Regions from separate parts of the Cohnella hongkongensis genome, predicted to be linked through region 3. Evidence: a T-box and tRNA genes for the amino acid it is inferred to sense, from the RefSeq annotation. Region 3 holds a T-box; the other regions hold tRNA genes.
The links. A T-box is a leader RNA that pairs with one kind of tRNA and senses whether it is charged. The one in region 3 lies ahead of leuS (leucine--tRNA ligase), so its partner is inferred to be a tRNA-Leu.
Positions count from the first base shown of each region.

Region 1: it has a tRNA-Leu gene. The T-box ahead of leuS (leucine--tRNA ligase) is inferred to sense a tRNA for this amino acid. The anticodon was not compared.
Region 2: it has a tRNA-Leu gene. The T-box ahead of leuS (leucine--tRNA ligase) is inferred to sense a tRNA for this amino acid. The anticodon was not compared.

Region 1 is NZ_JBHSEP010000009.1:195,248-205,657, reverse strand. Features, by position in the region: partial or broken gene ACFO3S_RS14505 (IS3 family transposase) at 1-42, shown strand, start outside; gene ACFO3S_RS14500 (hypothetical protein) at 6-719, opposite strand; gene ACFO3S_RS14495 (hypothetical protein) at 915-1,589, shown strand; gene ACFO3S_RS14490 (hypothetical protein) at 1,759-2,988, opposite strand; gene ACFO3S_RS14485 (hypothetical protein) at 3,512-3,652, shown strand; tRNA gene ACFO3S_RS14480 (tRNA-Leu) at 3,876-3,964, opposite strand; tRNA gene ACFO3S_RS14475 (tRNA-Ile) at 4,030-4,106, opposite strand; tRNA gene ACFO3S_RS14470 (tRNA-Met) at 4,131-4,207, opposite strand; gene ACFO3S_RS14465 (YycC family protein) at 4,279-4,479, opposite strand; gene ACFO3S_RS14460 (hypothetical protein) at 4,566-4,730, opposite strand; gene ACFO3S_RS14455 (ABC transporter substrate-binding protein) at 4,963-6,534, opposite strand; gene ACFO3S_RS14450 (ABC transporter ATP-binding protein) at 6,531-7,421, opposite strand; gene ACFO3S_RS14445 (ABC transporter permease) at 7,428-10,280, opposite strand; gene ACFO3S_RS14440 (efflux RND transporter periplasmic adaptor subunit) at 10,284-10,410, opposite strand, start outside.
Region 2 is NZ_JBHSEP010000002.1:95,889-106,298, forward strand. Features, by position in the region: gene ACFO3S_RS03770 (sugar phosphate isomerase/epimerase family protein) at 1-112, opposite strand, end outside; gene ACFO3S_RS03775 (sugar phosphate isomerase/epimerase family protein) at 109-1,056, opposite strand; gene ACFO3S_RS03780 (amidohydrolase) at 1,272-2,906, shown strand; gene ACFO3S_RS03785 (ROK family transcriptional regulator) at 3,007-4,215, shown strand; gene ACFO3S_RS03790 (Ltp family lipoprotein) at 4,557-5,270, shown strand; gene ACFO3S_RS03795 (YjgN family protein) at 5,423-5,782, shown strand; gene ACFO3S_RS03800 (hypothetical protein) at 5,696-6,073, opposite strand; tRNA gene ACFO3S_RS03805 (tRNA-Leu) at 6,344-6,429, opposite strand; tRNA gene ACFO3S_RS03810 (tRNA-Lys) at 6,457-6,532, opposite strand; tRNA gene ACFO3S_RS03815 (tRNA-Glu) at 6,536-6,610, opposite strand; tRNA gene ACFO3S_RS03820 (tRNA-Ser) at 7,697-7,787, opposite strand; tRNA gene ACFO3S_RS03825 (tRNA-Asn) at 7,789-7,864, opposite strand; gene ACFO3S_RS03830 (TetR/AcrR family transcriptional regulator) at 8,064-8,591, shown strand; gene ACFO3S_RS03835 (MFS transporter) at 8,655-10,061, shown strand; gene ACFO3S_RS03840 (SprT family protein) at 10,173-10,410, opposite strand, start outside.
Region 3 is NZ_JBHSEP010000009.1:26,630-37,039, forward strand. Features, by position in the region: gene aroE (shikimate dehydrogenase) at 1-500, shown strand, start outside; gene yhbY (ribosome assembly RNA-binding protein YhbY) at 546-839, shown strand; gene ACFO3S_RS13680 (nicotinate-nucleotide adenylyltransferase) at 865-1,452, shown strand; gene yqeK (bis(5'-nucleosyl)-tetraphosphatase (symmetrical) YqeK) at 1,442-2,032, shown strand; gene rsfS (ribosome silencing factor) at 2,036-2,380, shown strand; gene ACFO3S_RS13695 (CvfB family protein) at 2,377-3,294, shown strand; gene ACFO3S_RS13700 (class I SAM-dependent DNA methyltransferase) at 3,364-4,155, shown strand; gene ACFO3S_RS13705 (MMPL family transporter) at 4,297-6,513, opposite strand; gene ACFO3S_RS13710 (TetR/AcrR family transcriptional regulator) at 6,671-7,306, shown strand; T-box leader at 7,349-7,595, shown strand; gene leuS (leucine--tRNA ligase) at 7,650-10,085, shown strand; gene comER (late competence protein ComER) at 10,314-10,410, opposite strand, start outside.

The DNA.
Region 1 (10,410 bases), 170 kb from region 3:
CCTGTTCAGTACCGACAAGAAGCCCTTAAAAAAATTGTCTGATTTACTGTTGACAATCCAATCACAGTGGCCTGATCCGAGAATTGTTCCCCGACGAAGCGATACGTTACCTTTACTCTGCGCCCGTCCTCTTCGCTCACTATAGTCTCGCCAATCTCTATCGTTGAGCTTTGCTTAATCTCTTGAACGGCATCGGCAAACTTCTCGGCCCCTGCTTCGCTTAAGTAAAGAGCCTGCCTCGGATAAAATGACTTCAGATACAGATCGTAAATGATCGAATCCGCCATTTTATCAGAATCGTGTTCGAATTCGGGTTGGGTCAAAGGGAAATACGATTTTAATGAAGCATAGGTGTCAAAAAAAGAATTCCAATCCTCAGACAGCGCATCTTCGGCCAGCCGGATCGTCCGATTCACTGCCCGCACATCGTCGTCGGAATAGGTCTTGGGCTCGAATTCGTCCGGACGAACGGTCTCCGCCAGCTCGCTTAATTCGTTCTTTATCGAACTTTTGTCGATTTCGCCATGTTCAAATACGTACGCTTCAATCTGATTGACGATACGGAGACATGCACGTTCAATATCCGGGCTTACGTCGTAAAGAACCGTCTTTGAATGGGCAGTCCCCTTGCCGATGCTGAATGGGGGAGATTGACAGCCTAGCAAAACAAAGAAGCAAACCAGCATCAGCCATCCAGCCTTGCCGTTTCTCATGACCAACAATTCGCGACCCCTCACCGTTTTTCTTAAAATGTATCACCGACCAACGGCCCTCAACCGGTTAAATCCTGTCAATATTCGATCCGTTTCAACAAGGCGTGAGCGAGAGTTGATGTTTTTGCCTACCGGTTCGTGATATGATGGGTGGAGTACGGTCTAATCATCCGAAGACTAACTGCGATGAGGTGCGAACGCTTGGATACCGCAGCAATCACAATCGATTACTTGGATAAACTGAACTTATTCATATCCGACAAGCTCGACTACTGTTCTCAAAATGAAAAGAACCGCGATTCCTACCGCGAATATATCAAGCATTATCAATCTCAGATCGAAACCCTATTCTCGATTCGATATTTTATGGTCACCCAATTCGCCGCCACGATAGACAGCTTGGCCGATCTTAGCAGTCGCAAGCCCGATCCTAACGCGTACATTCTCTTTGCTACTCAAGAGGTTAAAAAATCAATAGAAGAAGCCGCCAGGAAAACCAAGCATTTCGTAAAAGAATCAAATCGAGCGGCGAACTTTAAGGGGCCGGAACATCTGCGGACAGCGCAAAAAAACCTCGCTGTTCTCACCAAAAATGGAGCGGAACAAGCTAACACCGAAGCATTCATCGCCTCCCACGCTTCTTACGCCCGTCTAGCCGATCAACTAGAGGCTCCGGCTTATGCGCCATTAAGAGCCAGGTCCGTCGAAGTCATCGCCAGCGCCAAACAAACAGTCGGTTTTATGGCCGAAGTTAACCTTCTAAGAAAAATTTATACCGACCAATTGCTTGAAAACCACTATGAACGAGCGATTGCACAATCCGAAGAGACGCTGCGGCTTCTTCAAGCTGTTATTGAGGATATGCGCAAAACCTAAAGCTCGTCTGCGAATTGAGCGTAGGCGCGTCATAACCGAGCGCTGCGGCTGTGTACGGTGTAGCCTCTGCTGTAACTAGTGTACGTCGCCATCATTCGAGCCCCTTCGCTCCCGCAGCGCCGCCACTTCCCGCTGCAAAAACGGCGGCCTAATCGGCCATAAAGTCACCTCACTGAATGTTTATGACTCCGTTATGGGGGGATGGTGGAGGCAAGGAGACGACAGACGCTTCTTTGACGATTGAATAAGCAAATTCGTTGGACCCGTAAACCAGTATGTCAATTATGTCTCCAATATTTACGGCAACATCTGTGGTAAAAGTGATAAATTGTGTTGAGTTATTATCCTGTAGACCTGTGAGTCTGTCTCCATTTTTATTGATTATTCCGAACGCAGTGTGACCAGAAAAACGGGTGGCCAGCTTGTAGGTTACTCTCACAGTTCCGGATGCTAAAACCGTAAATCTCTTTGTAATTTCGGGATTAGCTGCCGTTACACCAGCGGCTGACATATGTTCTACATCAGATACGAGGCTAATAATAGCTGGAGCATTACCGATGAGTCCGAATATGCTCTTTCCCGATAAGATGTTAGCTGCGATAAAGTTCGGGTCCGTAATCGTCACGTAATCGTCCACGCCGTCCCGGTAGCCCAATGAAGCAAGCAGTTTTAGCGTCGTAGCCGTCACGCTTGACGCCAGCGCCGCCGTGTCCCCGGCGCGATTGGGCATTGTTCCCGCAACTCTTGCGCCATTAACGAACCCCGCACGTCCAGTAATAATATGAGAAGCTCCGGCGGCAGATACCGCCGCTTCCGTGGTGTCTACGACCTGCGGCTTACCGTCAACTCCGAGAATGTTAATCCCTGATTTAATGTTAGCGGGAACGAGGTCCGGCTCTGTCTGCACAATCCAAGTATCTTGATCGTAAATACCTTTTGGAGCCTTCAAATACACGTTACTTCCACTCACATCGTAGCCGATTGCCGGTTCGTGACCTGGGTTAGTAATGCCTTTAATCGGAACCAATCCCGTTATCTTTGCTCCGTCAACATAAGCAATCTTGCCCGCTCGTATATCGGCAGCCACCGCTGTCGCGTCGCTCGTATCTGTTCCGGTCTCGATCGCTTCGATATGGTCGGCCATCTCCACGAAAGTATCGTTCGCGTCCGTTGGAACTCCCTTGTCAGTGATCGCGGACGCGATTAAGACTTTACCGTCACTGACATTTGTAAAAAGCTCCGTGATCGCTCCGGCTATATCCTTTGATTCCGTTGGGATAGCCGCTAGATCGCCAAGCGCAGAATCCACCATATCCATGTTTTCATTGATGACAGAAATATCTGCCGTTTCGGTTTCCAACGGTTTCTTCAATCCCATGTGCGGTGTCATTTCAGGCATTCGCTTCAACTCCTTGCCCTGATAGTTGTCCTTTCATCTATTGGTGGCAATCGTACGACAACCGGCGCCATTTCCATTAAAATAGCCCCCGCTTAGGCAGCGGAGGGCTGATGGTCTGTATCCGGCCGCGTTGCTGTCCGGGCCGTCGCGAACCAGCGCTCCTCGTGGCCAACCATGTAGACCTTCGTCATCGTCTACTTGAGCAGGCTCTTCACCATAGACGATTCCAGCCACTTACAGTACAGGACGAGATTCAGTCGGCCCTCAATAATGTGCCTTCCGTCAGATCGCTCCGCTGCAGGGAACTTGACAGCTTGACGCCATGGCGCTCGCAACCGTCCAGCGTCTTATAGACCGGAAAACCGGCACGACTGAGGCATGGTCCGGACATCGACGCTGTCTGTCTGTACAACATGGGTCACTTCAACATGAAATCCCTCATTAGGTACCTCGCTGGCATACCGTATACTGCTAATAATTGCTGGACACATTAATCTCAACTTGTATAAAGGTGGTAGAGAGCATGGAAAAAGAAAATCAAGAATCACTGGAAAATCAGAATAAGGCAGAGTCGGAAAATAAGGCGCAAATTAAACCAGGATACGACTACATATGGGGCAGCGACCAAGACGATTTAGCGATAGAAAAGGATGATTTGGAGTAAGTTGTTTAAGTTACAAGGTTCAACTTCTCATCCCTTTCCTCGTAGGCTCGACAAAAAACTCAGCCAACAAACTGCATCACATCTCGATAAGTTTGACCCCAAGTATAAACCTGGTCCCCAATCCGTCCCCAACGTCAAGACGACGGCATCGATTTGTCGAATTGGTTTAACTTATAAAAATTAAAAAAACCCCTATGTATCAAGGGATTTGAGCTTCTGTATGTGGTGCCGAGAACCGGGGTCGAACCGGTACGGTAGTCACCTACCGCAGGATTTTAAGTCCTGTGCGTCTGCCAATTCCGCCATCCCGGCATGTTAGGCCCTCTGGCAGCCGATAGACGATCGGCCAAGGAACGCCGCCTCCTCGCAGAACTGCGTGGTGGGCCTTGAGGGACTCGAACCCCCGACCAATCGGTTATGAGCCGACCGCTCTAACCAACTGAGCTAAAGGCCCCCGTAAAGGTCCAGAGAAAGGTGTTGGTTGCGGGGGCAGGATTTGAACCTGCGGCCTTCGGGTTATGAGCCCGACGAGCTACCGGGCTGCTCCACCCCGCGTCGATTAGCATATAGAATTTATTGGCGACAAATAATAATATACTATAAAGATCGACTTACTGTCAACCGTTTTATTCACTTTTCTTTTCTTCCGTTTCCGAAATTTGCATCGTTTCCTTCGTTTTCCCGGCCTCAGCTGCCGACGCCTTCGCCATTTCCCCCAGCTTCTGCAGCAAAATATGCTGCGGCATGTGCATTAAATGCTCCAAAGGCACCTTCATATATTCGGCCAGCTTCACGGCTGTATCCGCCGACAACGGCATTCTGCGCATCGCGGTCTCCCCCTTTCTCCCTGCCTACGGACACCAGCTTAGCACAAAATGCCCCACGCTGCCAATCCCCTTCTGCCCGATCCCCTTCAAGGCAAGTAGCGCACCCCGTACTTTCCCTTTTTCGAACGAAACACCTCGATTTCCTGCGGCGCTTCGAGACCGAATACCCAGCTGTCGTGCTCCATTCTTTGAACGAGACATCCCGCTTGAAACTTGCTGTCGTACAGCCTCGACCAGTAGACCCATTTCACGCGTATTCCCCTCGCTTCCGTTAAGGTGTGGTTGTATTTAGCATGCGCGGCTTTGCGCATTTGATTCCCCAAGATCTAAGCATAAACGCCTTCGGCGTCCTCCAGACGCGAAATCGCGTTTTTGTAGAAGGTGATTCAGACATGGATAACGTATTTTACACTTTCGCGATCCCTCTAAAAAAGCAGGCGCTTCATCCCTGCGGATCAGACGCCTGCATACGCTCGAAGTTTTTTAGTTGATAATAACGGCTTCTCCGGCCGCTTCCATGATTCTTCTCTTTTCCATCGAAATTCCTCCGCCGTTGTCCGCATTGATTCCGCCAAACGGATCGTCGATGCTGCCCGTCGGGTTGTTCTTGATTTTCTGGAGCAGGTCGTTGCCCTTCTCTTGCCAGAGCTCCAAAGCTTCCTTGGCGGATCTGTTGCCCTGCATCATCTGGGAGAACAGCATTGAGCCCATTTCCGTGATCAAATTCAGGTTCGGTTTTTCGCGGTACAGCTCCTGATCCTTGAGCGAGTAGCCTTGGCTCGGAGCCGGCTTCATCTTCGTGAACGCTTCGATATTATAGCTCATGCCGTCGCGCACCTTCACGAATTCCTTGCGCGAGGACAACTCGTAGGTGCTGCGGGATTTCAGCTTCGCCCACTCTTTGCCGTTCATGAACTTGATGAACTCCCAAGCGTCCTCGCTGTTTGCCGCGTTGACGTTAATGCCGGCCAACTGGTTCACATAAATGTTGCCTCCGAAGCCTTCCTTGCCGACGTGATACGGCATCGTGACGACGTCCCAATCCAGCTTCTCCATTTTCAGCTTGTCGCTGTTGTCGTTCATCTGTTGGATTTGGTTGATCATGCCGTAATCGCCGATCGTCATGGCGGCTTTTCCGTTCAGGAACAGCTGGCCTTGGAACGGATTGTATCTGTACTCTTCGCCCGTCGGTTGGTCGAAATTCATATCCTCCTGACTAGGCGTTACGCGATCCTTCTTCATCTGGGATACCGTCTCCCAGAGATTAAGCCATTGCGGCGTATTAACCGTCATCGTCTCGCCCTTCTCGTCGAACATTCTGAGCTGCAAAGGCGCGGCGAAAGATTGGAAATCCCAGAAGTTGTCGCCCGATCCCCACTGGTTAAACGTAAAGCCAAACACGGAGTCCTTGCCTTCTCCCGACTTCATCCTTTTGGCCAGGTTGAAGACGTCGTCCCAGCTCATATTGTCTTGCGGAAATTCGACGCCGGCGCTCGTGAACAGCTTTTTGTTGTAATAGAGAGCGGAGGACTGAAAGGTAGGCGCCAAAGCGTACAGGAAGCCGTCGCCTTGCTCCTTGATGCCGTCGATAACCGTCGGAACGAACTCGTTCAGATCAATCTTGTCTTCCTTAATCATCGGGTCGAGCTGCTTCAGCAGGTTTTCGCTTACCATTTGCCCAAGCAGGCTCATATCGCTAATGATCATGACGTCAATCGGATTGCTGCCGGTCATTATTTCCTTGAGCTTAGCCATCTGGTCGACCGGCTCCCGCTGCTTGGAATAGTCTTCGAATTGCATTTCGGTGTAGTCGATCGCGGGAACAACCTCGATATCGATGTTCGGATGGGTGAACTCGAACATATCCGTGAACTGCTGGCGGAACCAGGATTCATCCGACTTGCTGCCGTGCATCGTTCCGATCCGGAGCGTGCGGCGATTATCCGGGTCGTTCGCGCTCCCCCCAGAATTACAAGCCGCTAAAGTTGGGACAAGTAAAGATAAGGTCATGCCGGTCAGCACCCATTTACGGGTTTTGCTTGCTTGTTTGCTCATGCGGTTTCGTCCTCCTCCAAGGATTTAGGTTTTGTAATGACAATCTTGTCTCCGTCGAATTCCATCGTCGCTTTGTCTCCGATCGAGAGAGCGGACAAGTATTCCTTCGGAATTTGCAGACGTCCGACCCGATCCACGACGACGAATGCTTCGTGGGCTTCCTCCGGCGTCCGTCCTCCCGATAACGGCAAAGAGTGATCGAGATTCGGATTTCTCTTGATAAACTCGGTGCTCGTCAAGCCGTCGCGAATCGCGACGACCCGATCCACTTTGCTGGCCAGCGACAAGTCGTGGGTGACGATCACGATCGTCAGCCCCAGTTCCCGATTAAACTTCCGGAAAATATCCATAATGATATCGGACGTTCGGGAATCCACCGAACCGGTCGGTTCGTCTGCCAGCAGCAGTTGCGGGCGGTTCGCCAGCGAGATGGCGATTGCGACCCGCTGCTGCTCTCCCCCGGAAAGCTGCTGCAGCTTGTTATGCATACGATCCTTCAAGCCGACCCATTCCAGCAATTGTTTGGCGTAAGCCCGGTCGAGCTTGCCCGAGAACATCATCGGCATCTCGACGTTCTCAAGCGCGGTCAGAAACGGCAGCAGGTTCCGGGCATTATTTTGCCAGATGAATCCGACCGTGTCCCGCTTGTACTTGACCAGATCGTCGTCGTTGACCTTCAGCAGATTCCACGGCCCGACCTGTACCTGCCCGGCGGACGGACGATCCAGCCCGCCGAGAATGTTCAGCAGGGTCGACTTGCCGCTTCCGCTGTTGCCGATAATCGCCATCATCTCTCCGGCTTTGACGGATAAGTTTAAGCCTTGAAGAGCGACGACTTCCAGATCGTCGGCTTTGTATATTTTGACGAGTCCTTCGCACGTAATCATCGGTTTTTACCGCTCCTCTCCGAGCTTGACGGCCTGGTGCACCTTCAAGCGTCTAATGTGCGTGATGAGAAGCGCCACGCCGATCGTCATCATGACGCCGACGACGATATATAATCTATTCGTGTCGGCCGCCTCGAACACCACCCGGAACGGCGGAACCTGGTTCGTCGAGTTGTCGGTCGTCTGCAGGAACGGCAGGAACAGCAGACTCGCCAGCTTGCCGATGCCGATGCCCAGCCCGATCGACAAGCCGGCCGTAAACAGCTGCTCCAGCAGCAGCATGCCCGTCAGCTGTTTTCGGGAAAGCCCCATGGCGCGAAGGATGCCGATCTGAACGACTCTGCGCGACAGATTAAAGAACCAGAACAGAATGTATCCCGACAAGGAGACGATGATCGTAACCAGGAAGCCCAGGCTGAGAATTCCGAATACGCCTCCTCTGGCCGGGTGCCGGCTTTGCGTCGTCAGCTCGGATCTCATGCTGTTGATCGCGGCCAGCTCGACGCCTTTGTCCTGCAGCACCGGAATAATCTCCTGCACCTTCGCGTCGGGCTCCATCTTCAGCCATACGTCGTAAGGGATAAGCGGAGCCTGGTCGTAGATGTATCCAAGATTCGCAACCAGGAACGGCGCCTGATCCGGGTACAGGCTGGGCCAGTAAGGCAGAATATCCAGAACGATGAATTCGATCGCCTGCTCCTGAATAACCGTCTGAACCATATCCCCCCGCTTCAGATCGAATTTCTTGGCCACGTTGGAGGAGATGAACGCTCCTTCCGGCACCTGTCCCATCCATTCCAGATATTTATAAGGATTGATCTGGTACATATCCTTGCGCAGCCAACCGACACGGGCAAAGTCGACATTGTCGATGCCCATGACCGTCGCCTGCCCCGCCGTCTTGCCGGAGATCGTCAAGCTGCTCTTCGTCTGCAGCACCCGCGCCGCATGCTCGACGCCCGGAAGCGTCCGGAACACCTCGAAAGGCGGCTCGTTGTAGTTAAGCTTCGTCGGTACCGGGCGCTCTCCTTGGCCCCCGCCACCGCCTCCGCCGCTACCGCCGCCTCCGCTACCGCCGCCGCTTTGTTGCGTCGGCGGCTTGAACTCGGGCGTGACTTCCCATACCGTCTGGACGACGACGTCCGTTCCGTATTTGTACATGATCCGTTCTTCCGAATTCAGCCCGATCGTCCGCGCGGCGGAGGAGTTATAGATCCCCAGGCCGAGCGTCAAAATAAGCAAAATCATGAGCGGATAATACGACTTGGCCGAACGGGACAGCTGCGTGAGCGTCAAATAAAACGGCACCGGCAGGATCTTTTTCCCTAATAGGTTAAACAGCTTGAGCAGCAGCGGGAACAGTCTGAGAAACACCAGGCCCGCAGCAAAAATGCTCAGCGCCGGAACGAAGAACAGAAACGGCTGCACGTTCAACTGATCCGTCGTCATCCCCGTTTTGAAGGTAACCATCTGGCGCTCGTTGAACAAGTACCAGCCATACCCGGCAACGCCCAGCAGCGCGACGTCGATAAACCACTTCTGCCAGAACGGCTTGCGGTCTCCCCTGGCCATCTGTCTCTTGTAATCGACGATGGAAGTTCTCGTGAAGACCAGCGCCGGAATGACTGTCGCCAGAATGGCCACGACAACGGCCGCTACTCCGGCCAGTACGCCGTCGGTCGAAAATCCGACCGGTATCGCCTTGCGGTCAACGAAATGCAGAAAGCCGTTGGCCGATCCGATGCTCTTGGCCATGAACCAGCCGAACAGCGGACCGATCGCTAAGGCGACGATGCCGAGCAGGGCGCCCTCCAGCAGGAACAACATGAAAATCTGCCGAGTGCTCGCCCCCCGGCTTCGCAGCACGGCGATGTCGGAGCGCTGCTTCTCCAGCGCCTGCTGCGTGTTCATCGTGATGAAATAGAACACCATGGCGATCATCGGAGCCGCGAGCGTGAACAGCATCGTTTGCAGTTGAATGCTGTCTCTGCGGAATTCGCTCAGCATTCCGGCGAAGCTCAGCTCCAGACGCGTATCCTTCAATCTTTTGTACACTTCGATATCGATGCGGTTCAGCTTGCTGGTCAGCGGAGAAAGCTGGCTCGTTTGAATTTCTCTCAGATCGAAAGCGGAGTACCAGCTAGCGATCTGAATCGGAATGTTCCGCTTGGCGGCCAGATCGTCCAGAAAAACCGAATCGGAAATGTACAAATAGTTCATGAGCCCTTCCAAGCCCTGATACCAATAAGCGCTGTTGTCGTCGACGGGCTTGAACGCCCCGACGATCTGCACCCGAAGCGTCTCTCCGGATACGGAATAGAGCAGCACGTCGCCGACGTGAAGGTCGTTGCGGAACAGCGCCTCCTCCATCATGAGCGCCTGGATCGTGCCGTCCGCGTCCGGACGGTCCTCGAACCATTTTCCACCGGCCAGCTCGCTCTGCTCCTTCAACCCTTCGAAGGCGGCGATCGTCAGCTTTCTCGTCCGGCTGGCGTCGACCTTGGTCGGATCCTCCGGAGACACCTCCGAGCTGCGGATCATCAGGCTGCGCTGAGCGACCTCGACCGGGAACCCGATGTCGGTCTTCACATCCTCGCGGATATACTGGTCGACGTTGCGGAAGCTTTCCAAATCCGTCTTGCCGTCCGTCGACTGGTAACGAATCAGCATCGAGCCTGCAGGCAATCCTTCGCTGTTGTCTTGAAGAGATTGCGAGACGACCCGCTTTAACGCCCCGTCCGCATACATCGGAATGCTCGTCGTAAAAGCGACCGCGACGAACAAGCCGGCCAGCGTGCTGAGCGTCATCCAGCGCGTGTTCCACATTTTGCGAAAGAGAAACCGAATTAGCGCGTTCATCGATTACCGACCTACGACTTTCTGTCCCGGCGTCAGGCCGTTCAAGATTTCCGCGTCGGTCGAAGTTTGCTGTCCGACTTCCACATCGACCTCGCGCTTGCTTCCGTCCGCTTCCGCCACTTGCACATAA
Region 2 (10,410 bases), on a different contig from region 3:
GAAATTCGATTCCGTCAAAGCCGAGCGAGCGAACTTTCTCCGCCAGTCGCGCCGCAGATAACGTCTTCCATGGCTTCGTAAACACGGAATAAGCAATCGCTTTTTCCTTCATCTTATCCTCTCCCCACTGCCGGGCTTGACCCCGGTTCGCGCCAAGGTTTCCATGAGTTCGCGGTAGCTGTATGCCGCCAACTCCCGGTATTGCGGAAGCTCTGAGCCTTTCTTGCTGACGCTTTCAACGGTGAGCGGACCCGAATAGCCGACTTCCGCCAGAGCGCCGATGACTTCATGCCAATCGATCCCGCCTTGATTCATCAAGCGATGACAATAATATTTGCTCGGCCCTTCGAACTTGCGCGGGATGACCCTGTGGTACTGGCCGATGTGCGCGACATAGTCGCCGTATTCGAAAGCCCACGGGTACCGCGGTCCCCAGAGCTCCACGATATCCTTGACGTGCACGTTCAACAAGTAAGGCCGGATGAGCCGGATCGCTTCCATTCCGTATTCCGCCGGCACCTGGTACAGATTGACCGGGTCCAGGATGAGTCCGACATTGCTTCTGGCGACCGCTTCCATGAACCGGATCGAAGATTCCGCGCTGTCGCACAAAGTGCCGTGATGCATTTCCACGACTGTTTTGATTTGAAGCTCATCTGCGGCTTCGGCGCACTTTTGAAACCACTTTACGCTTCTGTTAAAATCCGAACGATCTGCTTCGTCGGAATGCTGAAAGCCCGGATTCAACCGCATCATGCCGCAGCCGATCACTTCGGCGAACGCCAGATAGTCCAGCCACTTGGCATATTCCGCTTCGTTCTCCTGCTCGGAATTGCAGCAGAAATTGCCGACAAACAAGGACAAATTCGTGGCAGCCACGCGGTTCTCCTGCAAAAGTTTTTTTACCTCATGCGCTTTGGAAAGAGCATATTTGGCCTCTCTCCATTCGCCCACTCCCCGAAGCTCGACACCTTCATAGCCGATGTCCCCCGCGTCCTGAATAAACTGTTCCATCGTAGCATCGTCGTACATGTTGCCGCCCAATACGATCTTCATTCGTACCCTCCGATTGTGGATTGCGATTAGGGATTTCCTTTATTTACTTAAAATCATATGCTTTGCATTTAATTTAGTCAAGATGTAAACTATATTTGCGGATAATTTTGTTTAGACCCGGTATTTTAGAAAATTATTCGTTAAATTAGCAGTGTTTTCGGTTTAATTTATTCAAATCTTTTCTTAATTATTCGATTGAATTGGAGGAGACAGGTATGGTTATTGGCTTCACCGCAGGAAAGGCCGATCTCATGATATCCGGGAGGGCCGTCTTTACCGGCATAGGGAACAGTACCAAGCCCGGCGCGATCGCAATTGCGGGAAACCGGATCGTCGCGCTCGGCGATACGGAAGCGGAACTGGAGGGACTCATCGGTCCACGCACCAGAATACTCAGGTACGGGAACCATTTGATCATGGCGGGATTTCAGGATTTTCATCTTCACGTGCTGTTGGGAAGCCTGTTTCATGACAGCGTCAACCTTCTGAGCGCCGCATCCGAAGAAGAAGCCGCCCGAATGACGAAAGCTTTCGCAGACGCGAGGCCGGACGACCCCTGGATTTTCGGCTTTAGCTGGCATCATGCCTTTTGGGAAACCAAAACGCTTCCTCATCGGTCAACACTGGACCGTTACCTATCCGATCGCCCCGTCTTCTTGTTGAACGCGGAAGGCCATGGAGCCTGGTTGAACAGCAGAGCGCTGATGGAGCTCGGCATCACGAGCGATTCCCCCAATCCGCCATATGGACAAATTCATAAGGACGAATCGGGGGTTCCGACCGGATTTCTATATGAAACCGCGATGAGCCTCGCGCAAAGCGCCTTTTGCTTGCCTCATGCCCGCAAACACAAGCTGTTGCGGAGCTTCCTCGAGAAAGCGGCGAAACTGGGCATTACTTCCGTCAGCGACATGTTCCCCATGCCTGGCCTGCAGCTCGATAACTTGGATATCTATCGGGAATACGAGGCCAACGGCGAGTTGACCGCCCGAATTCATTTCCAGACCGCGCTGAACGGGGACCTGGCGTATCCTCGGAAGCTGCGGGAGACCTGCTCGTCCGATAAGTTAAGATTTTCGGGCTTGAAACAATATCTGGATGGCGTACCTACCCTATACACGGCTTTGCTGCTGGATCCGTATTCGGACCGGCCGGAAACGAAGGGAGACACGCTTATTCCACCGGATCTCGTGACGGAATGGATTTTGCAAGCCGACAAAGAAGGGTTCCGGGTGCGTCTGCATGCTTGCGGAGACGGAGCCGTCCGGTTGGGCCTGGATTGTTTCGAAGCAGCCCGGCTCCGCAACGGAGCAAGGGATTCCCGTCATACGATCGAGCATGTCGAGGTGATCTGCCGCAGCGACCTCCGCCGCTTCGCCGAACTCGGCGTTGTCGCTTCCATGCAGCCGGAGCACATCGCCGCAACGCAATCGTTCAAGGATAATCCTTACCTTGTCCGGTTAGGCAAGGAACGCGAGCCTTTGACATGGCCGATCCGAACCTTAATGAACAACCGCGCGCATTTGGCATTCGGCAGCGATTACCCGGTGGTGGAACTCGATCCGATGCTCGGAATCTATCGCGCAGCGACCAGGCTTCATAATGACGGCCAGCCCGAAGGCGGGTGGAACCCGAAGGAACGGCTTGGCGTCGCGGATGCGTTGCGGGCTTATACTTCAGGTTCGGCTTACGGCATGTTCACGGAGCGCGACACGGGCACGCTGGAAGTGGGCAAGCTGGCCGATATCATCGTATTGGATCGGAATATTATAGAGACGCCCGTGGAAGAAATCAGAGAAACCAAAGTTCTGATGACGATGATGGACGGCAAAATCGTTTACGAAGCGTAGCGTCTTTCCTAATCCGATCGCTTGTTCATGCTTAGACATTTCCTCTTGTTTACAATATAATTGAAATCTGTACGAATGCATGGAACAAGGAGCAAGATTTATGGGCATGAAACTTTCGGATCAAAAAGGGAGCAAGGCCGCCATTCTGCAAGTGCTGCGAATATACGGATCCATTTCGCGAATCGCGCTGACGCAGACCACGGGACTAAGCCGTGCAACCGTATCGATTTCCATCTCCGAATTGATTGATGCCGGCCTTGTCCGCGAAATCCCTAATCGTGAATTTACCGTAGGCCGGCCGGCGACGTCTTTGGAGCTTGTCTCTCATACACGCGCCATTTTGGGTGCCGACCTGCATCGAAACGCTTGGACGCTTGGCGCATTCGATCTGACGGGGAATACGCTGAAGACGGCTAATATTCCGGTCAGCGAATCGTCTCCGGAAGCCGCGGCCAAGCAACTGGCGCGAGAATTTCCCGATTTCGTGAATCGTCTCGACGTCGACCCGCTTCCGTTCCTCGGATTGGGCACCCCGGGGCTTGTCGACTCCGAACGCGGAACGATTCTAAGCGCCTCCGATTTGGGATGGAACAATGTCGATATCGGATCGATCATGAGCGGCGAGATCGGCTGGCCGACCGTCGTGCTTAATCGACACCGAGCACGGGGCTTATCGGAATGCCGATACGGCATGAAGGGAAACTATCAAAATATGGTGTATATCGGGATCGGCACGGGAATCGCCGCCGGCGTGTTCATGAACGGCCAGTTGTTCTCGGGATCCGTAGGCGGTGCCGGCGAAGTCGGTCATATGACCATGGAACCGGATGGACTGCCTTGTCCATGCGGCAATACGGGCTGCTTGCAGCTGTATTCCGCAGAGCCCGCCATTGAGCAGGAAGCGCGGAGATTGATCCGCATGGGGAACACCGATTCGATATTTTCCGATCCCGGATTCGATATCCAGCTTCTCAAAGCGCCGGACATTTGCAAGGCGGCGGAAGAGGGGGATGCCATCGCCGCGTCCGCCATCCGCAAGGCTGCGACCTATTTGGGAATCGGCATGGCGAACATCGTCAATCTCTATAACCCCGATGCCATCATACTCGGCGGGGCCGTCCCTTCGAGCAGCCGGCTCTTCGTCGAGACTGCCGCAAGGGTCATGCAGCAACGTGCCATCCGTCCGCTTTCGAATAAAACGGAGGTGCATGCTTCTTCTTATAATGAAAGGGGCGGCGCCCTAGGAGCCGCCAACTTCGCGCTGGATAAACTTATTTCCTATTCTCTCTTTACTGTCTCAAAACCTTGAAACGCAGTTTTAGTGAAGCTGCAACAGGCACATTAAGCTGTAACTGACAGGACTATTGCGCACGGTAAACAAGAGCATCTCCCAGAGCGATCAGATCGCTCCGGAGATGCTCTTTTCATCTTGACTGGATGATGGAATTTGTTACTTTAAGGCGGGGGTTGAGGTCTCGGTCAAGGATTAGAAACGGGTACGAGCAGAGATGCTGCAGAGCCAGGAGTTTGTGGAATTTCCCATCTGGATCTTCCACATATCGCCATCTGATGGCTTATGGTGTAAAATAGTGTCGACCGGATGACCTAGCCAATACCCCAGCCGACGGGGAATAAACAAAGGGAGTCATTATGAGCAAGATCAATAAGCCTGTATACAAACGTTGGTGGTTCTGGGTAGTCGCTGTTATCGCATTTTTCATCATTATTGGGATTTTGAATCCCGCAGAAAAACCGACCACCGCGCCCAAAGATACGTCTCCTGCTTCTTCTCCACCTTCTGGCACCCCCGCATCTGAATCTCCGAGCGCAGAAGCGACCACAAATGAAAAGCCAACTTCTTCGGAAGTGGCTAAAGAGTCGGCGACGCCGGCTGCTTCGGAGAAGAGTGTGCCAAGAGAATATACGGCGGCATCCAACAAGGCTAAAACCTATGCGGATTCTATGAACATGTCAAAAGCTGCTATTTATGACCAATTGACATCGGAATATGGGGAAAATTTCCCTGAAGAAGCCGCTCAATATGCTATTGATAACATCGAATTTGATTGGAATGAGAATGCATTAGAAAAGGCCAAAGCCTATGCGGAATCTATGAGCATGTCAAAAGCTGCTATTTACGATCAACTGGTTTCAGAACACGGGGAGAAGTTTACCAAAGAGGAAGCGCAATACGCTATTGATAACATTGAATTTGATTGGAATGAGAACGCGTTAAAAAAGGCTAAGTCCTACGCAGATTCTATGGACATGTCAAATTCAGCCATTTACGATCAGTTGATCTCAGAATACGGGGAAAAATTTACCAAAGAGGAAGCGCAGTACGCGATAGATCATTTAGAATGATAGTAGACAAAAAAAGCCCGGGAACTTAAGCCCCGGGCTTATCGCTTTACTTCCACATATCGCCAAACTAGGACTTTTCGTGTAAAATGATGTCGTCTGGAAGTCCTAGCAAATACCCTAGCCGATGGGGACTATTTCGAGGAGTTATTTTCATGAGTACAGCTTCTGTCAATGTAGCTGCAGGAACGAATGAACCAGTCCACAGAGTGGAAGTACAATCGTTTTTTGATGGAGGATTGTTGCAGTACATAGGATGGAAAATCCTTGGCATCCTTGTCACAGTTTGCACTCTTGGCATTTGCTATCCATGGAGTTTTACTATGATTTACCGTTGGAAGATCGAGCATACGGTTATCGAAGGCCGGAGGCTGAAGTTTGACGGAACTGCGATCGGCCTATTCGGGAACTGGATAAAATGGTGGCTGCTATGCATTGTTACAATCGGTATTTATTCTTTCTGGCTCTTCATCGCGTTGGAGAAATGGAAAGTGAAGCATACATCTTTCAGATAAGATTCGCCCCGCCCGGCCAACAGGCTGAGCGGGGATTTTTTCATTCCTTTCCTTTACGAGACCTTGTGTCCTCAGCCCGATCGTCGTAGAATGCCATCCCTCAAAGGTCATCTGCGGCGTATTAATCAGACCGCCTACATCGGCGCTGCCGAACTCCGTCACAAACCATTTCGGCGCATCGATCTGTTTCGATACATCCTTAACGGCCATTGTGAGCGCGGTGACGGCGCTCGTCAATTCCTTCACCTGATTCTCCAGTGCGGCAAATGCCTTTTGCTCTGCTGCTGTCATCGGTTCGTCCTCCTTCCGTTCCTTGCGCGTCATGGAATGAAACATATTCGTCTGCACGATCTACGCCACACGACGGCGACGCTGCCGCTCGAGAATGAAACAGACTTGAAGACTATTCAGACTCGTCTGCGCCACCCCAATATTCTACGACCGCCGATCTATATGCGCGAGCTAAAACACGAACGAACATTCCCCACCAATCGAATCCATCCCGCTTTAATGAAAACAAAAAAATCCCCCGCCACACAAGGGATTTCATCTTCTGAAGTATGGTGCGGTCGAGAGGACTCGAACCTCCACGGTATTGCTACCGCCAGCCCCTCAAGCTGGTGCGTCTGCCATTCCGCCACGACCGCATATGGTGAGGATGTCGTCCGAGAAACTGGTGAGCCATGTAGGACTCGAACCTACGACACCCTGATTAAAAGTCAGGTGCTCTACCAACTGAGCTAATGGCTCTCGTGGTGACCCCTAGGGGATTCGAACCCCTGTTACCTCCGTGAAAGGGAGGTGTCTTAACCACTTGACCAAGGGGCCATCTTCGGCCATTTTTCACCGTGTTTCCATGATACCCGTTTCAGACGACAAATATGATTATATCTGAACCGATGAATGATGGCAAGCACTTTTTACAGACATTCGCACATTTTTTATTCAACTTTTGGACCGCTTTTTTTCGCAACGCTGCTCATGTTTCATCCGCCACCTTAACGCAATGCCATCGTCTTATTCCACTCAAGTTCACCCTTCCGTGGCTGGATAAGGAAGCGGCATCGTCTTATTTGCTCTAGAACGGTTGACCAGGCACCATTTTCGGAAAAATAACGCGATGCCATCGTCTTATTCCACCCAAGTTCACCCTACCGTGACTGGATAAGGAAGCGGCATCGTCTTATTTGCTCTAGAACGGTTGACCAGGCACCATTTTCGGAAAAATAACGCGATGTCATCGTCTTATTCCACCCAAGTTCACCCTTCCGTGACTGGATAAGGAAGCGGCATCGTCTTATTTGCTCTAGAACGGTTGACCAGGCACCATTTTCGGAAAAATAACGCGATGCCACCGTCTTATTCCACCCAAGTTCACCCTTCCGTGACTGGATAAGGAAGCGGCATCGTCTTATTTGCTCTAGAACGGTTGACCAGGCACCATTTTCGGAAAAATAACGCGATGCCACCGTCTTATGTCCCGGCTTTATTCAGATTCGAGCGCAGATAGCGTTATGCCGGCGTCTTATCTGTTCGCGCAAACCGCCATCCCCCCGCTTTCCGCCGCAGTTCCGTCTATTTCGTGGCGACTGCTCGTTGCCGCACAGTTGTTCTATAGACCCATGACCCCTATCCATCTTTGCCCCATCGCCCAGACCGTACGGACACAGAATCCGTTATCTGCTCCGCTGATGGCCACTTCGCCCCCTACGAATGGAGATAACGGATCGACCGTCCGGATCGACCGTCCGGATCGACTGCCAAATCAGGGGGGTTCGACAAAATAGGGTCGTCTGTCTCCGTATGCACAAGGTCATGCGGATGACAGGGGCCGACCACCTGCCGAAATATTCAAAAAGAGCCTGCAAGCGCCAGCCTGCAGACTCTTCCCAAGTCGTCTTATGAATTCCATGGTGGCGGGGAGAGAGGGATTCGAACCCTCGCACGCATGACACGTCTACTCCCTTAGCAGAGGAGCCCCTTATAGCCACTTGGGTATCTCCCCATGGCTCCCCGAACAGGACTCGAACCTGTGACAACTCGGTTAACAGCCGAGTGCTCTACCAACTGAGCTATCAGGGAAAGTTCAAAAGCGACAATTAATAATTTATCATGACCCTGGCATTAAGTCAAGTTCTTCAGAGAATTTTTTTGTGCCTTCTGCAGACGCCTCGGGTTGTTGAGGACGGAGGGCTCCTTTCTTCGAAAAAAGTTGACTTCACGCCCTTTTTCATGATATTTATTGATTAATAAATACGAGCAAAAAGGAGACGATGATCCGTTGAGCCCACATGAGGAAGTCGCCGCCAGCCGTAAAGAGCAGATCCTGATCAGCGCAGCAGCCTTGTTCGCTTCCCAGGGCTATTACAAAACAACGACCGCGCATGTCGCGGAAGCGGTAGGCGTCACCCAGCCTTACGTATTTCATTTCTTCAAATCGAAAGAACAGCTCTACCTCGCCGTACTGGAGAAAGCGTTCGACCGGATGATGTCCCAGTTTTTCTCCGTTAGCGCCCCGGCCGACCGGCTCAGCGAGGAGATGGGCAAGCAATTCGATCTGCTGCTTCGAACGCACCGCAATGAAATGCTGCTTCTCATGCAAAGCTTCACAACGCCGGAGCCGGCCGTCCGACAGTTTACGAAGGAGAAGTATTCGCTGATCTACGATCGCCTGGTGGATCGCTTCACCGCAGTCCGCGCTGCCGATCCGCAGTGGCAGGCCAGTCAATTTATCGCCTGCGGGCTGATCGGAACGCTTGCCGAAGTGTTGGAGCTTCCGAAGCTCGCTCCGTGGTGCGACTCCGAATAATCGGGGTTTTTCTTTCGCCGTTCATTTATTTATCAATAAATAAAAAGGAGAGGATCCCATTTCATGTTTACCGCCTCTAGAGTCCGTTTGTTAATCGTCACCTGCATTGCTCTGTTCATGGCCATGCTCGACAATCTCGTTATCGGCGTCGCCTTGCCCTCCATTCAGCAGGACTTGAACGCCTCCCTGTCCGATCTCGAATGGTTCATGAACGCTTATACGCTGGCTTTTGCCGTGCTGCTTATTCCCTTCAGCGTGCTGGGCGAATCGATCGGTAGGAAAAAGGTGTTTCTGGCCGGTGTCGTCGTATTCTCGCTCGGGTCGCTGCTGTGCGGATTGAGCGAGTCGTCGCTTGCGCTTATTCTGTCCCGGGCGCTGCAGGGAATCGGCGGAGCCGCCATCGTCCCGCTGAGCTTGACGCTCGTCAACACCGCCTTCCCGCCCCGGTACAGGCCGGCGGCCATCGGGCTGTGGTCCGGCATATCCGGACTGGGCCTCAGCGTCGGACCGCTTGTCGGAGGCCTGATCATGGAGGGCGCTCCCTGGCAGACGATATTCTTCGTTAACGTTCCGATCGGCGTGCTCGCCTTCTTATTCGGCTTAAAATGGCTCAGCGAGTCAAAGGGCGTCCGCAAGCCGCTCGATCCAGCGGGCGTGCTGCTGCTCGTGGCCGGGCTGTTCGGCTTAATCTTCGGAATGGAACGGGGGAACTCCGAGGGCTGGGGATCGCCGGTCGTCCTCGGTTCTCTGGCGGTCGGCGCGCTGCTGCTCGTTCTGTTCTATTTCTGGGAGAGGACACGGCGTAATCCGTTCGTTCGCTTCGAGCTGTTCCGCAGCCGCGCCTACTTCTTCTATACGTTCGCAGGCTTCTGGATGAATGCGGGCGTGTTCGGGGCGATCTTCCTGCTTACCTTGTTCCTGCAGCAGGCACAGGGCTTTACGCCGCTTCAGGCGGGCGTTCGGGAGATGGCGTGGACGACGATGACGATGATCGCAGCGCCGCTGGCCGGCATCGCGATCGCCCGTCTCGGCAACCGTAACGTGCTTCTCGCAGGGCTGCTGCTCCAGACTGCCGCACTGGCCTGGTTCGCTCTGCTGATCCGGGCAAGGGGCTTCGAATTCCCGTTTCTCGAGATGCTGGGCCCGATGATGCTTGCCGGCACCGGGATGGGGCTTAGCTTTACGCCGCTGTCCCACGGCCTGATCTCTTCGGCGCCGGAGGATGCCGCAGGCGAAGCCAGCGGCGTCGGGAACGCCACCAGAGAGCTCGGAGGCGTATTCGGCATCGCGATCGGCGGGCTGATCTTCCGGGCCGGACCGGCTATCCGCACGCCGCAGGACTTCGCCGACCATATCGTGCCCAGCCTCGGCGCCGGCTCCCTCATGATGGCGCTCGCTCTGGCGGGCATCGCGCTGTTCGTGCGCGGCCAGACGAGGGTTAACGCCGCTCCCGGAGCCGCCCAAGCCTAAACGGCTTACGCCGTCCTTGGGGCCAGCGGGATAACGTTTATATCGGAGGGGATTCAAGGAAGGATAGCGAATTTGATCCTTTCTGAATCACGAACCGAAGCCTTCGGCCTGCTAGTCTGCCGAGCGCCGCTCGTCCGGCGCGGGAGCGGCCTCCAGCAGCTTGAGCTTCCCCTTGCACCTTCCGCAGACGTATTTCCGTGGGTCCGTGCGGCGCTTTCGGGGATAGCTCATGCCGCAGTCGCGGCACAGCAGCCAATATTTGACCGGAAGCTGACGCCTAGCCGCTCCGGGCAGAGGCCGGCAGTGCCGTGTGGCGCCCACCTTGGCCAGCAGCTCTTTGAAGTCCGCA
Region 3 (10,410 bases):
AGGCCGAGCCAGACTTGTCCGGCAAAACGATCGTCGTGCTCGGAGCGGGAGGCGCGGCCCGAGGCATTCTGTGGGCGCTCGCCCAGGAGAAGCCGGCGGCCGTCGTCGTCGCGAATCGCACGGAGGCGAGAGCCGTCGAGCTGGCCGCGGCGTTCCCCGAGAAGTCGGGTATCGCCGCCGTTCCGTGGGACCGTCTGCCGGAAGCCGTCGCGGAAGCCGACGTCGTCGTCAATACGACATCCGTCGGCATGTCTCCGAACGTCGGCGAGCTGCCGATCGATCCGGCCTGGCTGAAGCCGGGTGCGGTCGCCAGCGATCTGATCTACAACCCGCTGAAGACCGCCTTCCTCAGCCGCTCCGAGGAACGGGGCTGCCGCATTCATGGCGGTCTCGGCATGTTTATTTACCAGGGCGCGTACGCGTTCGAGTATTGGACCGGCAAGCCGGCGCCGGTCGCGGCGATGCGCGAAGCGGTGCTGGCCTCGTTCGCGGCCGACTGAAAGACCTAGAAATTGGGGGCCATCCTACAGAAAGCAGGAATTGACATGCTGACAGGCAAACAGAAACGTTACCTCCGGTCGCTCGCGCACCATCTGACCCCGATCTTCCAGATCGGCAAGGGCGGGACGAACGACCATCTCATCCGACATATCCAGGAAGCGATCGAAGTGCGCGAGCTGATCAAGGTGTCCGTGCTGAACAACAACGACGAGGACCCGCGCGAGATCGGCGCCGAGATTGCCGAGAAGTCGGGCTGCGAGCTCGTTCAGGTCATCGGCAAGACGATCGTTCTGTACAAGGAATCCACCGACCATAAAGAAATCGAGCTTCCCAGGTAGCGACAGGAAGGGCGGCCAAAGCGACATGAGCAAAATCGGTTTGCTGGGAGGCACGTTCGATCCGGTCCACTACGGGCATCTTCTGGCGGCCGAAGCCGCGAGAGACGCGCTTCGGTTGGACGAGGTCTGGTTCATTCCGACCTATCTGCCGCCGCACAAACCGAGACCCGGAGCCGACGGCGCGCGAAGATGCGCGATGCTGGAGGCGGCCGTCTCCGGCCATTCGGCGTTCCGCGTCGAGGAGATCGAGCTGTCCATGGAAGGAATATCGTATACGATCGACACCGTCTCCGCGCTTCGGAGGAAGCATCCCGACGCCCGGTTTCACTGGATCGTCGGCTCCGATATGATTCGCGATCTGCCGAATTGGCGCAAAATCGAGGAGCTTGCGGCGGCCGTCTCCTTCATCGGGCTGGAGCGGCCGGGTGAGCCGAGCGACGACAGCCTGCTGCCGGATTTCGTTCGCGCGAAGCTGACGCGGGCGGAGATGCCGCCGACCGGAATCTCGTCCTCGGACATCCGGCGAAGAATCGGAGAAGGGCGATCTGTCCGCTACATGACGCCCGACGCGGTTATCGAATATATTCAAAGGAATGGCTTATATGAATCTTGACAAGCTGAGAGAAGCGACCCGGGCCCAGATGCCGGACAAAAGGTGGAAGCATACGCTCGGCGTCGTGGAGACGGCGATCGGACTTGCGAACCGCTACGGCGGAGATCCGTCCCGGGCGGAGCTGGCCGCGCTGCTCCACGACTATGCGAAGGCGTGGGCGACCGACCGGATGGAGCGGGTCATTCGAGAGCAGGGGCTGCCCGCCGAGCTGCTGGAGCACGACAAGGAGCTGTGGCACGCTCCGGTCGGAGCCTGGGCGGTGAAGGCCGAGCACGGCGTCGACGACGAGGAGGTGCTGGACGCGATCCGCTTCCACACCTCCGGACGCGTCGGCATGACGAAGCTGGACAAGATCGTCTGTCTGGCGGATTACATCGAGCCGGGAAGAGACTATCCCGGAGTCGATCAAATCCGCGAACGGGCTGAACATAGTTTGGAGGAAGCCCTCGTCGCGGCTTTCGGTTCGACCATCGAAGTGCTGGTCCGGCGCGGCAAGCGCATATTCCCGCTTACCGTACTGGCGCGCAACGATCTCATCGCAAGCAGGAAGATCAGCGACAACAACAATAACGGAGGCTGAGACATGGCAGGAAGCTCGGAACAATTGCTCAAGAAGGTCGTTCAGGCGGCGGAAGAGAAGAAGGCGCACGACCTAGTCGCCTTGAACTTGCAAGGCATTTCGCTTGTGGCGGATTATTTCGTCATCTGCCACGGCAATTCGGATACGCAGGTGCTGTCGATCGCGACGGAGATTCGCAAAAACGCCGAACTGGCCGGTCACCGCGTGCGGATCGAAGGCTTGGACACCGCGCGGTGGGTGCTGGTGGACATGGGAGACGTCGTGGCTCACGTTTTCCATCGCGAAGAGCGCGAGTACTATCATCTGGAGCGTCTGTGGTCGGACGCGAAGGCAGTGGAGCTCGTATGAACCTGACCGCCGGAACGGTGCAAGATTTGCATGTTCGAAGAGAGGTGCCGCCTTACGGCTGGTTTCTCGGCTTCGGCGCGGAGGACGGTCCGGAGGTGCTGCTGCCCTACGGAGAGGCGGCCGGCGCACGTCCGGAACCGGGCACGAACGTCGAGGCTTTCCTGTTCCACGACGACAAGGAGCGGATTACCGCCACGCTGCGCCAGCCGCTTATCCGGCTGGGAGAGCTGGCAAGGCTCACGGTGGCGGACTTTCACCCCAGCTTCGGTTTTTTTCTGGAGATGGGCATCGGGCGGCAGCTTCTGCTGCCTCTGAAATCTTTTCCGGCGGAGCGCAAGAACGTATGGCCCCAGACGGGGGACGAGCTGTTCGTCGTCATGAAGCACGATAAGGAAGGCCGCATGCTGGCCCGGCCGGCCAAGATCGACGATTTCGCGCCGCTCGTGTTCCGGGCCCCGGCGTCCTGGAAAAACCAGTGGCTGGAAGGCTGGGTGACGGACGTATTCAGAGACGGCGTATTCGCGCTTGTCGACGGAGGCGTTCTCGGTTTCGGAGCGCTCGGCTACATCAACGAGGGAGCGATGGTTCATCCGCTTCGCATCGGGCAGAAGTTCCGCGCGCGCGTGACCCAGGTCCGCGAGGACGGACGGGTTTCGCTCAGCGTCAAGGCGACGAAGGAGGTCGGCCGGCTGGAGGACGCGGACCGGATTTTGGCTTTTCTGAAGGCGCGTCCCGGAGGGGCGATGCCCTATTCGGATCAGACGAGCGCAGAGGACATCCAGCGGCGGTTCCAGATGAGCAAATCCGCCTTCAAGCGGGCGCTGGGCAAGCTGATGAAGGACGGTCTGATCGAGCAGAAGGGCAATTGGACGCACCTGAAGACTGCGGACGAGCCGGCCGGCGACGACGGTTAGTCCGGCCAAGCTCTCCCCCGCAATCGCGCCGTTGGGCTCTATTATCAACCTAAGACTGGAGTTGCCGCCATGCGCACATATCGTCAATTCGCGGGCATTTACGACCGGCTGATGGAGGAGATGCCGTATTCCGACTGGCTGAGCTTCGCCCGCCAATGCTGGGATCGCTACGGCATACCGCAGACGGTCGTCGATCTCGGCTGCGGCACGGGCAATCTGTCGATCCCGCTCGCCCGCTCCGGCTTTCGCGTGTTCGGCATCGACATTTCCTCGGAGATGCTGGCGGTGGCCCGCGGCAAATGGGACGATCCGCCCGCGTCCGGCAACGGCCGCGACAAGCTGGGGACGATCCGCTGGCTGCAGCAGGATATGCGGGACTGGGAGCTGCCCCATCCGGCCGACGCCGTCATCAGCTTCTGCGACTGCCTGAACTATTTGACGGAGCCGGAGGACGTCTCGGCGACGATTCGGCAGACTTATCGGGGGCTGGCGCCCGGCGGACTGTTCCTGTTCGACGTTCATCCGCCGCGGCAGCTGGAGCGCTACGCGCAGGAGCAGCCTTTCGTTTACGACGAGCCGGACGTGGCGTATTTGTGGACGAGCGACTACGACGAGAAGCGGATGGAGATCGAGCACTCGCTGACGTTTTTTATCCGGGAGGAGCAGCTTTCCTCGGGCGCGGGCGCGCTGTACAGCCGGTTCGAGGAATCTCACGTGCAGCGGGCGTACGATCCCGACTGGATCGCCGGGGAGCTGGAGCGAGCCGGCTTCGAGCTGCTGCATCGCGTCGCCGATTTCCGCTGGGACAAGCCGAACGCGGAATCGGAAAGGCTGTTTTACGTAGCCCGCAGGCCGGAATAAAAGGAGGGGCTGCCCCCAAGTCGAAGCGGTTGGCCCATCGAACCCGCCGACTTGGAGGCAGCCTCTTTGCATGCTGCCTCCTTAGGCGGCACAGCGGTAAAACTTTGGGCGGCAAGCGATACGGCGGCTATAAGAGTACTTTTAGGAAGCGTCCTTCTCTCCGGCAGGCTCGAGCTTGCTCGGCCAGAACGCCCGGCGGCCGAGCAGCAGGGTGATCGCCGGCACGAGGAACGGTCGCACGACGAACGTGTCGAGCAGCACGCCGATCGCGGTAATCGTCCCGAATTGCACGAGCACCTGGATCGGCAGCGTCGCAAGCACGGCGAACGTTCCGGCAAGAATGAGCCCCGCGGAGGTAATGACGGCGCCCGTCTCGCCGACTCCTTCCTTGATCGCCTGCTTGAGCGGCATTTTTTTTCTTTTTTGCCAAATGCTTGAGATCATGAAGATGTTGTAATCTTCACCCAGCGCGACCAGGAAAACGAACGAATACAGCGGTATCGCTCCCTGGATCGCCTCCGCCCCCATCCCGTAATGAACGACCAGCCAACCGAGGCCCAGCGCGGAAAAGAAGGAAAGGATGACGGTAAGCACGAGATAAGCGGTCGCGACGACGGAACGAAGGTACAAAAGCAGAAGCAGAGAAATCAGCCCGATCACGATCGGAATAACGAGCCGCGTATCCCGTTCTCCAGTCGCCCTGTTATCGTATTGCTCTGCCGTCTGTCCGCCGATCCAGACGCCTTCTTCCGGATTGGCGACGCCGGATTCCGCCAGCGTACGCTCCGCGATCGCCCTCAACTCCGGAATACGGTTCATCGCTTCAACGGAATACGGATTAAGCTTGAATTGAACTTCGTATGCGACGATATTCGGGTTCGATCGACCTGTCTGCGGTTCGGACACGACGTCGACGTAAGAGAGATCCGCCAGTTTCGGGGCCAAATCGACGGACCGGCCCTGCGTGTCGACGATCACCTTCGCCGGGGCAAGCTCGCCAGGAGAGAACTGCTCGCCGATGGAGGCGAACCCTTCCCTGGATTCCATATCCTCCGGAAAAGACGACAGAAGGTCGTAAGTGAATTTCATTTGCGGCGCCACGGCGGCCAGTCCTCCGAGAAGCAGCGTGCAGACGATAAGCACGGACCACGGCTTGTCGGTCACGATTCTGCCAGCCCAGTTGCGAGGCTCCTTGGGGGCGGCGGGCGCCGGCTTGCCTTTGCGAGCGGCGCGCTCCCGCTGCATTTCAGGCGTTCTGGGCACGAACGGATAGAAGGAAGCCCGGCCGATAATGGCAAGCAGCGCGGGAACCAGCGTTAAGCTGGCGATGCCCATGATCAGAATAGCCAAACTGAAAGGCACTGCGAAGCGCTGGTAAGCTCCGTACTCCGCCGCGAGCAGCGTCAGGAGAGCAATGACGACGGTCAGGCCGCTCATCGCGATCGCCCCCGAGGAACCGGCGATGGCGGCAAGCAGCGCTTTCGCTTTGCTTTGTTCGCTTTTCAGCAGTTGACGGAATCTGGAAATGAGGAACAAGCAGTAGTCCGTTCCTGCCCCGAACAGCAGAACGGTCATGATCGAGATTGCTTGGCCGTCCACGACGATCCACCCTTTGCTCGCCATCCAGCCAAGAAGGGGACTGATGACTCCGTAAGCGAAACCGACCGCAACGAGAGGCAGCAGCGCCAGAACCGGGGAACGATAAATGAGCAGCAGCAGAACGAGCACGAGCAGAACGGTTCCGATCAGGAGACTGACGTCTGCGTTTTTGAACAGGTCCGTCGCGTCGATCGAAATGCCGACGGGGCCGGTGATGCGGGCGCTTAGCCTGTCTTGGGAATCGCGGGCTTCGGCGAACGGATCGTATCCGACGATGCCGGCAAATTCCCGCTTAAGCTCCGACACGCCCTCCTTTAGTTGATCCGCGTCCGCCTGCTTGTCGAACAGGACGGGCAGCACCAGCGTGCTGCCGTCTCCGGACAGCTGGCTTTGCAGCGCCAGAGGCGGCAGCGCGTGCAGCGGCGGAACGGACGTCTGGTGCGGAACGGGGGAAGCGGCGAGCTGCTCCGTCAGCTCGCGGACAAGCTCCAGATCGGACGCGGCGAGTCCGCTGCCCTTATGCAGGACGACGAGCGCGGGAATGTCCGATCCCCCGGGAAACTCCCTTGCGGCGACGGCGTTCGCCTGCATGGAAGGCTTGCCGGAATCCAAATCGGGGGAGTTGTTGATTTCCCGGCTGTTCACGGACGGGAGCAGCGCGCTCAGCAGACCGGCCGCCGCCACCCAGACCAAGAGCGTCATCCATCTGCCGCGCTTGCCGGAAACCCAGTTTCCGTAGCGATGTCCTTTGTCGCTCATTGCGAGTATTCCTCCTTCTTTTGATAAACACGCGATTATTGAAAGCTTTCGGGATTTTCGATTTCGGATATAATTTGATTAGAATCGCAAATTAATTATATATACCGGAAGGTTAATTATGCAACGGAGATATTTCCAACATAAGGAGGGGAAAACGATGAGCGCACCCCGCTCCAAGCGCCCCCCCGGAAGACCGAGGAGCGAAACGGGCAATCCCTCGATGAGAGACAAGGTGCTGCAGACCGCCTCTGCCCTGTTTATGGATTTAGGGTATGAGCCGGTCTCGGTCAATATGATCGCCGAACGGGCCGGAGTCACCAAGGCGTCCGTTTACTATTATTTCACGAACAAATCGGTGCTCTTTACGGCGGCAGTAACGGAAATGATGCTGCGAATCCGAGCGGCCACGGAACGGATCATCGAGGAGAACGAAACGTTGCGCGAACGTCTCGTTCGGATCGCGTTGTCCAAAATGACGAAGTCGCAGTCCCATGTCGAGTTCGAAAGCCTGATGCGGGAGGCGATGCCTTCGCTGAGCGAAGAGCAGCGCGCCGAGATCCGCCGGGCGGAAACAGGGATTCACGAAGCGCTGGCGGCAGAATTCGCGAGGGCGATGGAAGGCGGGGAGATTCGGAGAGACCGCCCGATGCTGCTGTCTCATGCTTTCTCCGCGCTTCTGATGATCGGAAGCCGGGAGCGCATCGGCGAAGAGGCGTTCGCCCCCGAGCAGTTGGCCCCGGCCGTCGTGGATCTGTTCTTGAACGGAGCGGGCAAGTCAGGCTTCGAGCCTTAGCGGCTTGACATGAATCGCGGGAATTGGCTATAATCATGGCATACTTTGGCTGTGAAAAGGATCAGTACTCGCATGACGTTACACAGAGAGCCGGCGGATGGTGGAAGCCGGTTAGCGGCAGCGACGAACTCGCCTTGGAGCCTCCGAGCCGAACGCTTTTCGGTCCGCTGTGCGGACGAGGACGACAGGCAAGGCGTGACCTCTCGTTACGAGGCGGAGTGGGCGGACATCCAAGCAGGATAGCCGTCAACTAGGGTGGTACCACGGGAGATTCGCTCTCGTCCCTAGCGACAACGCTGGGGGCGGGAGCTTTTTAGTTTACTGACAAAGGGAGTTAATCGACATGGCACAGGAGCACGGACAAGGCTATCAGCCGCAAAAGATCGAACCGAAATGGCAGAAATATTGGGACGAGCACAAGACGTTCAAGACGACGGAGGACGCGGGCAAGCCGAAGTTCTACGCGCTTGACATGTTTCCGTACCCGTCGGGGGCGGGGCTTCACGTCGGCCATCCGGAAGGCTACACGGCGACCGACATCGTCAGCCGCTACAAAAGGATGAAGGGCTACAACGTGCTGCACCCGATGGGCTGGGACGCCTTCGGCCTGCCGGCGGAGCAATACGCGCTGCAGACGGGACGCCATCCGCGGGAGATCACGTTCGAGAACATTGACAATTTCCGCCGCCAGATCAAGTCGCTCGGCTTCTCCTACGATTGGGACCGCGAGTTCAGCACGACCGATCCGGATTATTACAAGTGGACGCAGTGGATTTTTATCCAGCTGTACAAGAAAGGGCTGGCCTACGTCGCCGAAGTTCCGGTGAACTGGTGTCCGGCGCTCGGCACCGTTCTGGCGAACGAAGAGGTCATCGACGGGCTGAGCGAGCGCGGCGGCCATCCGGTCATCCGCAAGCCGATGCGCCAATGGATGCTGAAGATTACGGAGTACGCGGAAAGATTGCTGGAGGATCTGGAGGAGCTCGACTGGTCCGAGAGCATTAAGGACATGCAGCGCAACTGGATCGGCAAGTCGACCGGCGCGGAAGTGACGTTCGCCATCGACGGCCACGACGCGGCGCTGACCGTCTTCACGACTCGTCCGGACACGCTGTTCGGAGCGACGTATTGCGTGCTGGCTCCCGAGCATGAGCTGGTCGCCAAGATCGTGACGCCCGAGCAGAAGGAGGCCGTCGACGCCTACGTCGAGCAGGCGGCGCGCAAGAGCGATCTCGAGCGGACCGATCTGGCCAAGGACAAAAGCGGCGTGTTCACGGGCGCCTACGCGGTCAATCCGGTCAACGGCGTCCAGGTGCCGATCTGGATCGCCGATTACGTGCTCGGCGGCTACGGCACCGGCGCGATTATGGCCGTTCCCGGCCACGACGAGCGGGACTGGGAGTTCGCGAAGAAGTTCGGCCTGCCGATCGTGGAAGTCGTCGCCGGGGGCAACGTCGAAGAAGCGGCGTATTCGGGCGACGGCAGGCTGGTGAATTCCGATTTTCTCAACGGAATGACAACGGCGGACGCGATCCGGGCGATGATTGCGCATCTGGAGAAGGAAGGCAAGGGCAGAGGCAAAGTCACGTACCGGCTGCGCGATTGGCTGTTCAGCCGTCAGCGCTATTGGGGCGAGCCGATTCCGGTGCTGCATTACGAGGACGGCACGATGGACACGATCCCGGAGGAGGAGCTGCCGCTGCTGCTGCCGGACGTGGACGCGATTCAGCCTTCCGGCACGGGAGAGTCTCCGCTGGCCAACGTAACGGAATGGGTGAACGTCGTCGATCCGCGCAGCGGCCGCAAGGCTCGCCGCGAGACGAACACGATGCCGCAGTGGGCGGGAAGCTGCTGGTACTACCTGCGCTTCATCGATCCGAAGAACGACAAGGAAATTTGCTCGCCGGAGAAGCAGCGGGAGTGGCTGCCCGTCGACCTGTACATCGGCGGCGCGGAGCATGCCGTTCTGCACCTGCTCTATGCGCGCTTCTGGCACAAGGTGCTGTACGATATCGGCGTCGTCAGCACGAAGGAGCCGTTCCACAAGCTGGTCAACCAGGGGATGATTCTCGGCACGAACAACGAGAAGATGTCCAAATCCCGCGGCAACGTCATCAATCCTGACGACATCGTGAACGAGTTCGGCGCCGATACGCTGCGGATGTACGAGATGTTTATGGGTCCGCTGGAAGCGACGAAGCCGTGGAATACGAACGGGGTGGAGGGCGTATTCCGCTTCCTGGGCCGAGTCTGGCGACTGTTCGTCGACGACAGCGGCAGCCTGAATCGCAAAATCCAGGACGCTCCGGGCGACGACGCGTTTCGCCGAGTCTGGCACAAGAGCCTCAAGAAGATCGGCGACGACTACGAAGGCCTGCGCTTCAATACGGCGATCAGCCAGATGATGATCTTCGTCAACGAGGCGTACAAGACGGAAGCGCTGCCGAAAAAAGCGATGGAGGACTTCGTGCAGATGCTGTCCCCGATCGCTCCGCATATCGCGGAAGAGCTGTGGGAGAAGCTTGGCCATTCCGGCTCCGTCACCTACGCGCCGTGGCCGGAGTACGATCCTTCGCTTACGGTGGATTCGGAAGTCGAGATCGTCGTGCAGGTGAACGGCAAGATCGCAGAGCGTCTGATGATCGCCGCCGATCTGGACGAAGCGGGGATGCAGGCCAAGGCGCTCGACTCCGCGAAGGTTCAGGAGCTGATCTCCGGCAAGACGATCCGCAAAGTGATTGCGGTCCAAGGAAAGCTGGTCAACATCGTCGCCAACTAAGTCCGCACGGCCGGAACCGGCTGGGAAGCCGGGGCCCACCCCGCAGCGGCGGCATGGGGGAGCCCGTCCGTCCGCCGCTTATCGAACGATCGCAGCGCGAAGCACGCGCCGCTTGACTCCGTCTGTATGGACGGAGTCGGGCGGCGCTTTGTTTTTCCCGGACCGCCCCCGCCTGCATGGCGGCTCCTAGCCAGTCCCTTATGTATGCCGGACCCCTCCGCCCCGCGGCTAAGTGCGCTCGCGGGGAAACAGGGAGGAGTCGACGCGGTCGAGATCCTCTGCGAATTTCTCGTGGGTCGTGTACAGCACTTGCAGGAATGCGCCG